Regions from separate parts of the Streptomyces sp. NPDC001407 genome, predicted to be linked through region 2. Evidence: riboswitches for the same ligand, from Rfam matches in the RefSeq annotation. Region 2 holds a riboswitch; each other region holds the start of a gene.
What was found. Region 2 has a riboswitch for cyclic di-AMP ahead of ACFY1P_RS28715 (transglycosylase family protein). Riboswitches for the same ligand answer to the same signal wherever they lie in the genome.
Positions count from the first base shown of each region.

Region 1: linked by a shared signal. The riboswitch ahead of ACFY1P_RS24290 (peptidoglycan DD-metalloendopeptidase family protein) and the one ahead of ACFY1P_RS28715 (transglycosylase family protein) in region 2 are both predicted to bind cyclic di-AMP.
Region 3: linked by a shared signal. The riboswitch ahead of ACFY1P_RS12895 (C40 family peptidase) and the one ahead of ACFY1P_RS28715 (transglycosylase family protein) in region 2 are both predicted to bind cyclic di-AMP.

Region 1 covers NZ_JBIAWF010000019.1:26,974-31,964, forward strand. The annotation lists gene ACFY1P_RS24285 (MFS transporter) at 1-1,113, opposite strand, end outside; gene ACFY1P_RS24290 (peptidoglycan DD-metalloendopeptidase family protein) at 1,187-2,428, opposite strand; cyclic di-AMP (ydaO/yuaA leader) riboswitch at 2,440-2,574, opposite strand; gene ACFY1P_RS24295 (DEAD/DEAH box helicase) at 3,423-4,991, opposite strand, start outside.
Region 2 covers NZ_JBIAWF010000026.1:16,017-21,007, forward strand. The annotation lists gene ACFY1P_RS28705 (cytochrome P450) at 1-633, shown strand, start outside; gene ACFY1P_RS28710 (transglycosylase family protein) at 798-1,838, shown strand; cyclic di-AMP (ydaO/yuaA leader) riboswitch at 2,099-2,265, shown strand; gene ACFY1P_RS28715 (transglycosylase family protein) at 2,269-3,012, shown strand; gene eno (phosphopyruvate hydratase) at 3,625-4,905, shown strand.
Region 3 covers NZ_JBIAWF010000007.1:123,631-128,621, forward strand. The annotation lists gene ACFY1P_RS12875 (8-amino-7-oxononanoate synthase) at 1-348, shown strand, start outside; gene ACFY1P_RS12880 (DUF397 domain-containing protein) at 351-596, opposite strand; gene ACFY1P_RS12885 (helix-turn-helix transcriptional regulator) at 606-1,475, opposite strand; gene ACFY1P_RS12890 (ATP-binding protein) at 1,717-2,157, shown strand; gene ACFY1P_RS12895 (C40 family peptidase) at 2,237-2,707, opposite strand; cyclic di-AMP (ydaO/yuaA leader) riboswitch at 2,712-2,909, opposite strand; gene ACFY1P_RS12900 (urease subunit gamma) at 3,686-3,988, shown strand; gene ACFY1P_RS12905 (urease subunit beta) at 4,003-4,314, shown strand; gene ACFY1P_RS12910 (urease subunit alpha) at 4,307-4,991, shown strand, end outside.

The DNA of each region.
Region 1 (4,991 bases), on a different contig from region 2:
GGTGAGGGTGTCGGCGCTCAGCCGCCCGGCGCCGAAGAGCCAGGCCGTGCCGAAGAGGAGCAGGCCCGACAGCAGATAGGTCGAGGAAATCATGACGCGCCGGCCGACGGTGTCGAAGAGCTTGCCGAGCAGCAGCGGGCCGCAGAAGTTGCCCGCCGCGATGACCGCGAAGAAATAGCCGGTACGGGAAGTGGAGACCCCGAAGAAGGTCGTGAGAATGGCGCCGAAGCCGAAGGTGATCGCGTTGTAGAGAAACGCCTGGCCGATGAAGAGCGCGAGGCCGAGCACGGCCCGCCTACGGTACTCGCCGAAGACCGTACGGCCGATTTCCCGGAAGGTGATCGCGGACCGCTGGTGAATGACGATCTCACCCTCGGCGGGCGGCAGTTCGCGCCCCTTCTCCGCCGCGACGCGTTCCTCGATCGAGGTCACCAGCTCTTCGGCCTCGTCCCCCTTGCCGTGGATGAACAGCCAGCGCGGGCTTTCCGGCACGTGCCGCCGTACGAGCAGGATGACCAGGCCCAGGACCACCCCCAGGGCGAACGTCAGCCGCCACCCCACGTCGACCGGGAAGATGCTCGTGTCGAGCATCAGGATCGACAGCAGCGAACCGCCGACCGCGCCGATCCAGAAACTGCCGTTGATGATGAGGTCGACCCGGCCGCGATAGGCGGCGGGGATCAGTTCGTCGATGGCGGAATTGATGGCCGCGTACTCGCCTCCGATGCCGAATCCGGTCAGGAAGCGGAAGGTGAAGAACCACCAGGAGGAGAACGACAGGGCGGTCAGTGCCGTCGCGGCCAGATAGACGGCGAGGGTGACGATGAACAGCTTCTTGCGGCCGAACCGGTCGGTGAGACGGCCGAAGAAGAGCGCGCCGGAACACGCCCCCGCCACATAGAGGGCCGCGGCCAGGCCGGTGATCTCGCCCGAGGTGACCGGCAGGCCGCTGCCCCGCTCGGCGAGGCGGCCGGCGATGTTGCCGACGACCGTGACCTCCAGGCCGTCCAGGATCCAGACGGTGCCGAGGCCGATCACCACCATCCAGTGCCAGCGGGACCAGGGGAGGCGGTCCAGACGGGCCGGTACGGAGGTGGTGATCGTGGCTGTCACGGCATCCGAGTGCCCCTGTCCGCGACAGGTATGCGCGGCGGACGCGCGACACCGTACGGGGACGGGCCCGGGGCTACGGCTCCAGGCCCCGCTCGCGCAGCCAGGGCAGCGGGTCGACCGGGGCCCCGCCGTCCGGGCGGATCTCCAGGTGGAGGTGCGGGCCGGTGACATTGCCGGTGGCGCCCACGCGGCCGATCACGTCACCGCTGTTCACCTTGCCCGACGTGACCACCATCGACGACAGGTGGCAGAACCACACCTCCGTGCCGTCGTCCAGCTTCAGCACGATGCGGTAGCCGTACGCGCCCGCCCACCCGGCGTGGGTGATCGTGCCGCTGCCGATCGCCTTGACCGGCGTGCCGGTCGGGGCCGCGAAGTCCTCGCCGGTGTGGTTCGCGGACCACATGTTGCCCGCCTGACCGAAGCCGGCGGTCAGGGTGTACGAGCCGACGGGGAGGGTGTACGCGCCGGGGCTGTGCGCGGCGGGCGTACGGGGGCCGGTGTCGGTGGGGTCGGCAGCGGCGTCCTCCGCGGCCGCCGGACGGGCCTCGGTCCGCGCCGCCTTCGCCTGCTCGGCCTCGGCGGCCTTCGCCGCCCTCTCCGCCTCGGCCGCTCTTCCGGCCTCGGCCGCCCGCGCCGCCTTCTTCGCCGCCGCCTCGGCCGCCTCGCGCTGGGCGGCCTCGCGCGCCTGGTCGTCGGCGCCGTTCTGCTGGTGCTCGGCCTGCTGGAGGATGCGGGCGCGCAGGGCTTCGCCCGCGTTCGTGGCTCCCTGAGCGGCTTCCTCGGTGCTCAGGCCGGCCTGGGTGAGCGGCTGCTCGGCAGCGGGCGCGGCGGGCGCGGCCTCCTCCTCGTGCGCCTGGCCGCCACCGAGGAGGGACCCGGCCAGGTCGGGTACCGATATCGGTGCCGCCGGACGGTCCTGCGCGCTCGCCATGCCGCCCGCGCCGACCGCCGCGATGACGCCGACGCCGAGGACGGCGCCGCTGCGGGCCATCGTGCCGCCGCGCTGCTTGGCGACGCGGTGCCGGCCGCCGCTCCCGCCACGGGCCGGGGTGGCGGCGGGGTCGGTCACGGCAGGCTCGGTCACGGCCCAGTGGGGAACGGTCGGTTGAGAGCCCGTCGGCTGAGGCACCGTCCGCTGAGGAGCGACGGCGAAGCCCGGTGCCGGAGGAGCGATCGCGGGCTCGTCGGCCGTGCCCGGCGGAGGCGTCGCCATATGGGCGGTCATATACGCGGGCACGATCGGAAGTTCAGGTGCGTAGGGCTCGTACGACCCGTGCAGAGTGGGGTCGAGGACAGGCTCGTTGGACGCCACGGGGGCGCACTCCTTTCCTTCCTTCTCGCCTACCGGGTTAGCTGTCGGGTTCGGAGCAGGAAGGTCTCCTACGAGCCGGGTGCGGCCCGATTCACCCCAGGGCGAGTGGTTCCCCGGTTCCCAGATGGTGCTGGTGTATCAGCTCTTGCTGTGCCCGCGGGATTCGGCGAAGGCGCACGGCGCCGCCTCTTGCGACGGTGATGAGGACCGCACGTCGTTATCGAACGTTAATAGACAGACCGTGCAGTTTCCAAGCCGAAAGGCTGAATCGGTCGGCTCCTTGGTCAGGACTTGGCGAGGAGGCCGACTTCTTAATGTGGTCCTTATTCCGAGGGAATGCGGAACGATCAAGATCCACTACTGGGGGTGGGGGGCGGATTTGGGCTCAGCGGCGGGGATGTTCTCCCACCCCGCCGCTTCCTGGCTGTGTCTTGGGGCTCCGCGTGGGGGCTCCGCCTTGGCCCCCTGGCTGCGGGTGGGTGGGCGCCTGCGGCGGGCTTTTTCCCCTACCCCGCCCCTTCCCGAAACTGGGGCTCCGCCCCAGACCCCGACCTGCACGCCCGATGCCGCCTGCGGCGGGGGCGGCCTGCGGCCGCGTCCTCAAACTCCCCCAGCTACCTCCCCCAGACTCCGTCCGGGGGTGCCCCCAGAGGTGCCCCCAACGGGCTGAAAAACAAAAGCATGGCGTGCCCCGAAGCGTGATGTCACCCTCCGGTGGGAGGGGGTGGGGTCGGAGGGTGGGGTTCTGGAACGCGGTGCGACTTCACGGCAATACGAGGCACGGCGCCCGCACCGCGTTCCAGGTCCTCAGCCCGGAGGCCCCACTCCCGGCACCCACCACAACCCAAGCCCGGCCGGCGATTGAGGCCACCCGCCGCAGGCGCAACGCACCCGCACCCAGAACCGCCCCCGCACCCAGCGGAAAGCGCACCCACCACAACCCAGCCCGGCCGGCGATTGAGGCCACGCCCGCAAGGGCGTCCAAACCCGACCGTCAGACCTTGGGCCCGCGCCGCGAGCCCCCGCCCCCGCCGCCCCGGCGAACCGCATTGCCCGGCCGCGTCCCACCAGACCGGCGCGAGCCGCCGCCCTGACCCTGACCCGTGCCGGTGCCGAAGCCGCGGTAGCCGCCACCACCATTGCCGGCGTTCGGCTCCGTACGCGTACGGCCGCGAGCACCCGAGCCCGAACCGCGCGAGCGGGACGGCTTCTTCGCGCCTGCCTGCCCCTGCGGCTGCGCGGCGACCGGAGGCGCTATGACCACCGCGACACCACTGGGCTCACGCGCCCCGGTGATCCGCTCCAGCTCGGGGTCGCGGGGGTGCGTCTTGAGGACGTTGGGGGTGATCTTCGCCGTGGCCATCATGCGGGTCATCTCGCGCCGCTGCTCGGGCAGGACGAGGGTGACGACCGTGCCGGACTCGCCCGCGCGGGCCGTGCGGCCGCCGCGGTGCAGGTAGTCCTTGTGGTCCATCGGCGGGTCGATGTTCACGACGAGGTCGAGGCCGTCGATGTGGATGCCGCGGGCGGCGACGTTGGTGGCGACCAGCGCGGTGACCTGGTCCGTACGGAAGAGCTCCAGCGTGCGGTTGCGCTGCGGCTGGCTCTTGCCGCCGTGCAGCGCCCCGGCGCGCACGCCCTCGGAGAGCAGCTTCTTCACCAGGCGGTCGGCGCCGCGCTTGGTGTCGACGAACATGATCACGCGGCCTTCGCGGGCGGCGATCCGGGTGACCGCTTCCTTCTTGTCCGCGTCGGTCACGAAGAGCAGGTGGTGCTCCATCGTGGAGACCGCGCCGACCGAGGCGTCGACGGAGTGCGTCACCGGGTCGGAGAGGAAGCGGCGCACGAGGCGGTCGACGTTGCGGTCCAGGGTCGCGGAGAACAGCATGCGCTGGCCGTCCGGGTCGACCTGGTCGAGCAGCTTGGTGACCTGCGGCAGGAAGCCCATGTCGGCCATCTGGTCGGCCTCGTCCAGGACCGTGATCCGCACGTCGCCGAGCTTGCAGTCGCCGCGCTGGATCAGATCGGCGAGCCGGCCGGGGGTGGCGACCAGGACCTCGGCGCCGCGCGCCAGGCTCTGCGCCTGCCGGCCGATGGACATGCCGCCGACGACGGTGGCGATCCGCAGGTTGACCGCGGTGGCGTACGGGCTGAGGGAGTCGGTGACCTGCTGCGCCAGCTCGCGGGTGGGGACGAGCACGAGGGCGAGCGGGCGGCCCGGCTCGGCGCGGCGGCCGGTCGTGCGGGCGAGCAGCGCCAGACCGAAGGCCAGCGTCTTGCCGGAGCCCGTACGGCCGCGGCCGAGGACGTCACGGCCGCTCAGCGAGTTGGGAAGGGTGGCGGCCTGGATCGGGAACGGCTCGGTGACGCCTTCGCGGGTCAGCGTGGCGAGCAGGCCGTTTGGCATGTCCAGGTCGGCGAAGGAGGCCACCGGCGGCAGGGCCGGGGTGGTGGAGACCGGAGTCTCGAACTCCCCCTGGACGGGAGCCGCGGGACGGCGGCGGGGCGCCTGGCCGCCGCGGGCGGACTGGCCGCCGCCACCGCGCTGGCGGGGCGGACGGGC
Region 2 (4,991 bases):
AAGCGGGAGAACCCCGGCGAGGATCTGATTTCGGGTCTGATCCGGGCAAGCGACCACGGTGAGCACCTCACCGAGAACGAGGCCGCGGCCATGGCCTTCATCCTCCTCTTTGCGGGTTTCGAAACAACTGTGAACCTGATCGGTAACGGTCTTCACGCACTCCTGCGCAATCCGGGGCAGCGCGAGCGGCTCCAACTCGCGCTCGCCGAAGGGGACGAGAGCCTGCTCGCCACCGGCGTGGAGGAACTGCTGCGGTACGACGGCCCGGTGGAGCTCGCCACCTGGCGGTTCGCCAAGCAGGAGCTGACGATCGGCGGTCAGCGCATCGCCGAGGGCGACCCCGTGCTCGTCGTCCTCGCGGCCGCCGACCGGGACCCGGAACGCTTCGCGGAGCCCGACACCCTCGACCTCTCCCGGGCCGACAACCAGCACCTCGGATACGGGCACGGAATCCACTACTGCCTGGGCGCCCCGCTGGCCCGCCTCGAAGGCAGGACCGCGCTCGCGACACTGCTGCGCCGCCTCCCTGACCTGCGGCTTTCCGTCGACCCCGAGGAGTTGCGGTGGCGCGGCGGGCTCATCATGCGCGGACTGCGCACCCTGCCGGTCGAGTTCGCACCGCGCTCCGGATGACCCTGCGTCAACTGGCGTGACCACCGCGTGACCTGCGCTACACCGGCTTGTGACTCGTGAGGGCGGTGGCTATGTTCGACCACCATATTCGCCGCCACACGAGAGGCCATCGCATGCGCTCCGGGAACGGTCGACATCGTCGCCCCCGTCAGGTACCCGCCGTCGTGGTCGCAGCGGGGGTGACGGGCTCGGCCCTCGCCATGCCGCTGCTCGCGGCCACCGGCGCCAACGCCGCCGGCGCCCCCACGTGGGACCGCGTCGCCCAGTGCGAGTCCGGCGGGACGTGGAGCACCAACTCCGGCAACGGCGCGTACGGCGGGCTGCAGATGACCCAGGAGCTGTGGGAGCAGTACGGCGGCCGGACGTACGCCCCGCGGCCCGACCTCGCCAGCCGGCAGCAGCAGATCGCCGTCGCCGAGAACGTCCTGAACGCCGGGGCGAGCACCTGGCAGTCCTGCGGCTCCGCCGCGGGCCTCACCAAGGGCGGCGAGGCTCCGGAGGTGACCCCCGGCAGCACCAAGGAGCCCACGTACGACGCGCCCGCGCCTCGTGCACCGGAGCGCACTCCCTCCGCACCCGCGACGGGCGGCTCCGCGCCGTCGGACTCCACCGCTTCCCCGGCTGCCCCGGCCTCACCGTCCGCAAACCCGGACGCGAAGCCGGATGCGAAGCCCTCTTCCGGGACGCCCTCGCCTTCCGCGAGCGGCAAGAGCGACAAGCCCGAGGGCGGCAAGCACCGCAAGGACCCGGGCGGTCCCACGACGGGTCCCACGAGCGGACCCACGGGCGATCCCACCGAAATCCCCACGTCGGGCGCTTCGCCGTCCACGCAGGCACCCACCGACCCGTCCGCCGGTGAGCGGCCCACGGACCCCGCGTCGCCGCACGCGCCGTCCACCGGCAGCCCGGAGCCCGGCTCCGGTTCGAGCTCGGACCCGGGCTCCGGTTCCGGCTCGGGCAAGCACCGCGCGGAGCCGCCGCGTTCGGACGACGAGGGCCGCGCGTCCCGGGGTGGCGATGACGCCCGCACCGGCAGGCCCGCCGCGGGGGATTACACCGTGCGGCCGGGTGACAACCTGTCAGTCATCGCGGAGGCTCACTCCGTTAGCGGTGGATGGCAATCGCTGTACCAGCGGAACGAGAAAGTTGTCGGATCCGATCCCGATCTGATCCTTCCTGGTCAGCGGCTTGAGGTCGGTAAATAGCCCGACAGTTCGGGGGGAATGTCCGTTCCAGTCGAAAGTGAGACATGGGTCTCGTTGAACTTCCGCGGAACGGCCTCCTCCGAAACTTGGCGCACCCGCTCCCACCTGCGGATATGTCAGGTTTCCATGGGTAACAAGAGGCAACTGTGGCTGGAAAGAGGGGTTTGAACCCGTCGGCCCGGAGTGCTTACCGTCATGACCGCTCGCCACCGCGAGCACCACGGTCGCCACGCCGAATCCTGCCGGCGACCGGCGGAGTCGTCGCGAAAGCGCCGTAGGCAGGAGCGGGGGAACCAAGGTAGGCGCCGGAACGGTCCGCGAGGACCGGAACGGCTTGGGGTGAAGCCGAGTGTGCTCGCACACGAGGCCGGGCGAACTCACAGCCCGAACCCGACAGCTCACCTCGTAGGCGTCGGTGAGGAAACGACTCATGTCCAAGGGCAAGCACCGTCGTCCGTCCAAGGCCGTCCGCATCGTCACGCTCGCCGGTGTCACCGGCGCCGCGGTCGCGGCCCCGCTGATGATCGCGACCTCCGCGAACGCCGCCTCCGTCTCCACCTGGGACAAGGTCGCCCAGTGCGAGTCCGGCGGTAACTGGTCCATCAACACCGGCAACGGCTACTACGGCGGCCTGCAGTTCTCGCAGTCCTCCTGGAACGCCGCCGGCGGCCAGAGCTACGCCGACCGAGCCGACCACGCCAGCAAGTCCCAGCAGATCGCCGTCGCCGAGAAGCTCCTCGCCATGCAGGGCCCGGGCGCCTGGGGCTGCGCCGTGTCCGGCATGACCCCCGGTGGTTCGGGTGCCGGCGCGGACACCTCCGGCTCGGAGAAGGCCGACCGCGGCACCTCCACGAAGTCGCACGCCGACCGCAGCGAGCGCCAGGCCACGCCGAAGAAGACCACCCCGAAGCACGCCGCGCCGCAGGCGCAGAGCTCCGACGAGGACGAGTCCGAGGCCGCCCCGGCCCCGAAGCAGACCGCGCCGAAGCACGCCGCCCCGAAGACGGTGAAGAAGGGTGACGGCGAGTACGAGGTCAAGGAAGGCGACACGCTCGGCAAGATCGCCGATGCGAACAAGGTCAAGGGCGGCTGGGAGAAGCTCTACGACCTCAACAAGGACGTCGTCGACAACGCCGACCTGATCTTCCCGGGTCAGCACCTGCACCTGAGCTGACGCCTCAGCCCCACGGCCCCGCCCCGACGCGTACCCCGAGCGCGCCGGAGCGGGGTTCGTTTGTTTCCCCGGCCCCGCCCCTTCCCGCAGCATCTGATGCGCGGCTCCGCCCCGGACCCGTGCCCGGGTGCGGCTTGACTGCGCCTGCGGCGCTTTGTTCCCCTACCCCGCCCCTTCCCGAAACTGGGGCTTCGCCCCAGACCCCTGACCGCGCTGACGCGCGGTGTCCTCAAACGCCGGACGGGCTGGATTGCACGGAGCGTGGGTTCGTAACCTGCGGCCCGCAATCCAGCGTCGCAGGCAACGGACTACGGACCGCACATCCAGCCCGTCCGGCGCTTGAGGACACCCGGCGAAGCCGGGTAGGGGTCCGGGGTCTCCCCGGTTTCGGGAAGGGGCGGGTAGGGGAACAAAAGCCCGCCGCAGGCGCAAAGCAACCCGCACCCAACCCCGGCCCACTTCATCGCTCAGCGAACATTGCCGCCATTCGCCCCGCCATCTGCGCCTTTGTGGCATTTTTCGGCCCGTGGGCCGTCCCGACGGCAGGGCGACCCCCCGCCGCCCGTTAGGCTCGTGCTCGCAGAACTCCAGACACACACGAAGGAGACCCTCGTGCCGTCCATCGACGTCGTCGTAGCTCGCGAGATCCTCGACTCGCGAGGCAACCCCACGGTCGAGGTCGAGGTCGGCCTCGACGACGGCTCCACGGGCCGTGCCGCCGTGCCGTCCGGTGCCTCGACCGGTGCCTTCGAGGCCATCGAGCTCCGTGACGGTGACAAGAACCGTTACCTCGGCAAGGGCGTCGAGAAGGCCGTCCTGGCCGTCATCGAGCAGATCGGCCCGGAGCTCGTCGGCTACGACGCCACCGAGCAGCGCCTGATCGACCAGGCCATGTTCGACCTGGACGCCACCGACAACAAGGGCTCGCTCGGCGCCAACGCCATCCTCGGCGTCTCCCTCGCCGTCGCGCACGCCGCGTCCGAGGCCTCCGACCTGCCGCTGTTCCGCTACCTGGGCGGCCCGAACGCGCACCTGCTGCCCGTTCCGATGATGAACATCCTCAACGGTGGGTCGCACGCCGACTCCAACGTGGACATCCAGGAGTTCATGATCGCCCCGATCGGCGCGGAGTCCTTCTCCGAGGCCCTGCGCTGGGGCGCCGAGGTCTACCACACCCTCAAGTCCGTGCTGAAGGCCAAGGGCCTGTCCACCGGCCTCGGCGACGAGGGCGGCTTCGCCCCGAACCTGGGCTCCAACCGCGAGGCCCTCGACCTCATCCTCGAGGCCATCAAGCAGGCCGGTTACACCCCCGGCCAGGACATCGCGCTCGCCCTGGACGTCGCCGCCTCCGAGTTCTACAAGGACGGCTCGTACAACTTCGAGGGCAAGTCCCGCTCGGCCTCCGAGATGACGGACTACTACGCCGAGCTCGTCGCCGCGTACCCGCTGGTCTCCATCGAGGACCCGCTGTTCGAGGACGACTGGGACGGCTGGAAGACCCTCACCGAGCGCCTCGGCGACAAGGTGCAGATCGTCGGTGACGACCTGTTCGTCACCAACCCCGAGCGCCTCGGCCGCGGCATCGAGGAGGGCGCCGCCAACGCCCTGCTGGTCAAGGTCAACCAGATCGGCTCGCTGACCGAGACCCTCGACGCCGTCGAGCTGGCCCAGCGCAACGGCTTCAAGTGCATGATGTCGCACCGCTCCGGCGAGACCGAGGACGTCACCATCGCCGACCTCGCCGTCGCCACCAACTGCGGCCAGATCAAGACCGGCGCCCCGGCCCGCTCCGAGCGCGTCGCGAAGTACAACCAGCTGCTGCGCATCGAGGAGATCCTCGACGACGCCGCGGTCTACGCCGGCCGCAGCGCCTTCCCGCGCTTCAAGGGCTGACACCCGCCGGGGGGCGGAAACCCCCGGGCGATATCCACAGCCTCACCACGTCCCCGGCCACGGTCCCGTACCGTGGCCGGGGACGT
Region 3 (4,991 bases), on a different contig from region 2:
GCCGCCGTGGGCGCGGCCCTGGCGAGCCTCGGGGTGCTGCGCCGCGAGCCGCAGCGCGCGGCCCGTGCCCGGCACGTCGCCCGCGAGCTGCACCGCGGGGTGACGGCCGCGGGCCTGGAGGCCGTACGGCCCGACGCGGCGGTGGTGTCCGTACGGGCGCCGTCCCCCGAGGCGGCGGTGCGCTGGGCGGCCGACTGCCGGGCCGCGGGGCTCGCGGTCGGCTGCTTCCGGCCGCCGTCCGTGCCCGACGGCATCTCGCGGCTGCGGCTGACCGCCCGCGCGGACCTGTCGGACCGGCAGATCGAGGAGGCGGTCGGCACGGTCGTACGGACCGCGCCGGCCGCCTGAGCTCAGTCCGTGCGGTCGGGGGGACGGAGGGAGCCGTCGCACAGTCCTGTGATGAAGGAGGACCAGGCGGCGGGGGAGAGCAACAGGGCGGACAGGGCGGTGTTCTTCGAGTCGCGCACGGCCAGGAGCCCGGGGGCCGGACCGGCCGTCTCTACGCAGTTGTTCATTCCGGTGCTGTAACTGCTGCGTCGCCACACTGCGCCGCACAGGGCCGAATGGGAAGGTACGTACCGAGGCATTGCGGACATGGTGCCTCCTTACGCGCCGTCGTTGATCCCGGCGATGAAATCCAGCGAGTTCTCGTGCGAGAGGGCGTGCGCCCGCAGCGTGGTGAATGCGGCGGCGTACGCCCGGAGGTCTTCTTTCCGCTCCAGGTAGAGGCTACTCGTCAAATGGTCGAGAACAACCACGTCCAGATCAGCAATGCGCGGAAATGAGAAAATAACAAAAGGCCCGGTGATGCCAATGTGGCCGCTCCTGGAGAACGGCAGTACATGCAGCCGCACATGACGCTGTGCACCCGTTTCCACCAGGTGTCGCAACTGCCCGGCCATGACCTCCCGTCCGCCGACCTGATGGCGGAGCACCGCCTCGTCCAGCACGGCGCACAACTCCAGTGGGCTGGCGCCACCCAGCACCGACTGCCGTGCCATGCGCACCCGGACCAGCTTCTCGACCTGTTCCGGCGGCGGGTCGTTGAGCGCCGCACGGGTCACGGCGCGGGCGTAGGCGGGAGTCTGGAGGAGGCCCGGCACGACCGTCGTCTCCAGGGTGCGTAACCGCGACGCCTCCGATTCCAGGCTGATGAAGTCGAGATACGCCGGGGGCAGCAGATTGCGGTAGGCGTACCACCAGCCCCGGCGGCCGCCCTCCGCATCGGCGGTGCCCGCCCCGCACAGCGCTCCCAGCAGCGCGCGCAGTTCGGGGTCCGACACTCCGTACGCGTCCAGCAGCAGCGCGACGTCCGAGGACTTCACGCCACTGCTGCCCGTCTCGATCCGGCTGACTTTCGACTGGTGCCAGCCCACCGCGTGGGCGGCCTCCAGGCTGGTCAGTCCCGCGAGTTCGCGCTGGCGGCGCAGCTCACCGCCGAGTTTGCGGCGGCGCACCGCGGGTCCGTTTCGCATAGCCCTGCCTCCGCCCGTGGTGAACCTGGTGTTTCTTGTCAATAGACCACTGTGCCGCCGGAATCCGGTCGCTCGTCGTAGAGTTCACCGCTTCGAGCGACAGATATATGCAGATCTCGGGAGATCGCCCGCATCCTCACCATTTCCGGTGGCAGGCTGTCGCGCAGAGCCGACCGGAAGCGCTCTCGACTTCACGGCGCATTGCGTCGGAGTCCGCTCCCGGCGGGAAAGGGACTGCGCCATGGCAGATCATCAAGAAGCCACCGTCACCCTGCCGAGCGCCCCCGCCTCGGTCTCCACCGCACGCCGCTATGTGGCCGGCGTGCTCGCGGACTGGGGGCTGCCGGGCGGCACGGAAGCCGCCGAGACCGTGCGGCTGATCGTCTCCGAGCTCGCCACCAACGCCGTGCAGCACACCCGCGGCCAGTCGCCCACCTTCACCGTCGAGGTCCGGCTCGAACTCGACCGGCAGTTGCGGATCGGGGTCACGGACAGCCACCCGCGCTTGCCCCGCAGACTGCCCGCCGCCGTCCAGCAGGACAACGGGCGGGGCCTGGTCATCATCCGCTGCCTCACCGCGGAGCGCGGGGGAAGGGTCTTCTTCACCCCGAACCCGGACGGCGGCAAGACCGTGTGGATCTCGTTGCCCTGGACGGTGCCCGCCCTCAGCGCCGAACGGTGAGGGCGGGGCCGGGGCCCCGCACGGCGTGCGGGGCCCCGGCGCGGCGTCGCGGCCGCGTGCTGCCGGGCGTGAGGGCCGGTCAGTCCACCCGGCCGTAGCGGACGTTGTTCGTCCAGATCCGCTCCAGACGGACCACCGCGCCGGTCTTGGGCGCGTGCCAGATCTTGCCGCCACCCGCGTATATCCCGACGTGGTAGACACCCTGGCCGGAGACGAAGAACACCAGGTCACCGGCTTCGCGGGCGGAGCGGGAGATGTGGGTGGTCCGGTTGTACTGCTCGGCGGCGGTGCGGGGCAGGCTCTTCCCGGCCCGCTTGAAGGAGTAGAGGGTCAGGCCCGAGCAGTCGAAGCGGTAAGGGCCGGTCGCACCCCATTGATAGGGCGAGCCCTGTTTCGAGGCCGCGATGTGCAGTGCTTCGGTGGCGACGGTCGATGCCGCTGCCCCTGTCGCGCCGCCCGGCACCAGCACCGTGGCGCCGACGGCGGCGAGCGTGAGCGCGGAGGCCGCGCCGGCCCTGGACATCATTGACGGACGTTTGTGCGCGCCCATGTGCCAACCCTTCGTCAGCCGCCTGTGAAGGATGACCTGTCGGGTTCGGGCAGGCGAAGATGCCCGGCCGTGTCAACGGCTTCACCCCAAGGGCCGACCGCACTACTCTTGGTCGTCCCACCGTGCTCGGGTCCTCCATCCCCACCGGTGCGATCGGTCGACCCGGCATCCAGACAGCGGCGGGGTTCGGCGTCCGCCTGGACCGCCCCGCCGGGATGGCGGGGTCTTGTCGTCGACGGGATCTTGGCGCAGCCCAGGTACGGATTCCGAGCGGAACCAGAGGTATGTGAGGCTGCTCACTCCTGGGCAATTCCGCTGGACACGACGGGGATTGTCCGTTTCGGCGAAGCCCTGTTGAGCCGCTGGCCTGGGGCCCGTCGACAGGGCTCCGGCGCGGCGTGCGTGCCCGGCTGAAATCGATCACCGCGCCTCGTCTACGACACCGTCCGGCGTCTGGGGGAGCGGTGTTTATTCGCCCGCCGACCCGTGATCCATGGGCGCGGGCGGGAGTGTGAGCGGGATGGCGCCCCGGACGCGCCGCCGCGCCCCGGCCCGGACCGGCACCGGACGCGCCAGGGTGCTCCCGGGCAACTCCCGCCCACCGTCCTCGAACGCGGCTGCGAGGACTTCTCCCGGCCCCGTGCGGCCGACGCGCGCGGTCTGCGGCGCCCGTAGTCCGTCGTACGTGTCATGAGGGAGCGGCGGAGTGATCCGGACCAGAAGATCCAGTAGATGCAGACAGCAGCGGCACCAAGTCCCGGCCCGGATCGCCGGATCCGCCCCTTCCGCCCCTCCGGTCCCTCCCGACTCCTCTGGCCATGGATGCGCAAAGAGTCAGTTAACGCGTTGGAAAAGCTTCCGCTCTAATCTGCAATCCCTGGCCGTCCGATGAAGAACCCCAGGTCAAAGGTGTGTAGAACTCTTGTGTGCCCCCGTTGGGTTCCGCTAGGGGGACTGGTTCGTCAGTGAGGTGGACGCATGCAACTCTCCCCGCATGAGCAGGAACGCCTGCTTCTCCATGTGGCCGCCGACGTAGCCGAGAAGCGCCGCGCCCGTGGGGTGCTCCTCAACCACCCCGAGGCGGTGGCCCTGATCACCGTCCACGTCCTGGAAGGCGCCCGCGACGGCCGGACCGTCGCCGAGCTGATGTCCTCCGGGCGCAAGGTGCTCACCCGCGACGAAGTGATGAGCGGCATACCCGAGATGATCCACGAGGTCCAGGTGGAGGCCACCTTCCCGGACGGCACCAAGCTCGTCACCGTGCACGAGCCCATCGGCTGAAGGGGAAGACCGCCATGATTCCCGGAGAGATCCTGCTCGCCGACGCCCCCGTACCCCTCAACCAGGGGCTCCACCGCACCCGTCTCACCGTGCTCAACGCCGCCGACCGGCCCGTGCAGGTCGGCTCGCACTATCACTTCGCCGAGGCCAACCCGGGCCTCGACTTCGACCGCGCCGCCGCGCGCGGCAAGCGGCTCGACATCGCCGCCGGCACCGCCGTGCGCTTCGAGCCCGGCATCCCCGTCGAGGTCGGCCTGGTGCCGATCGCCGGCAAGCGGATCGTCGAGGGGCTGCGCGGCGAGTGCGGAGGACCGCTCGATGACTGAGCTCAGCCGGGCCGCGTACGCGGAACTGTTCGGCCCCACTGTCGGCGACCGCATCCGCCTCGCCGACACCGACCTCCTCGTCGAGATCGAGGAGGACCGCAGCGGGGGCCCCGGCCACGCCGGGGACGAGGCGGTCTTCGGCGGCGGCAAGGTCATCCGGGAGTCCATGGGCCAGTCCCGCGCGACCCGCGCCGACGGCGCCCCCGACACCGTCATCACCGGCGCCGTCGTCCTCGACCACTGGGGCGTCGTCAAGGCCGACATCGGCATCCGCGACGGCCGCATCACCGGCATCGGCAAGGCCGGCAACCCCGACACCATGGACGGTGTCCACCCCGACCTCGTCATCGGCCCCGAGACCGAGATCATCGCGGGCAACGGGAAGATCCTCACCGCCGGGGCCGTCGACGCCCACGTCCACTTCATCTGCCCGCAGATCGCGGACGAGGCCCTCGCCTCCGGCGTCACCACGCTGGTGGGCGGCGGCACCGGCCCGGCCGAGGGCAGCAAGGCCACCACCATCACCCCCGGCTCCTGGCACCTTGCCCGGATGTTCGAGGCGATGGAGGGCTACCCGCTCAACGTCGGCTTCCTCGGCAAGGGCAACACCGTCTCCTACGACTCCATGCGCGCCCAACTGCGCGCCGGAGCCGTCGGCTTCAAGATCCACGAGGACT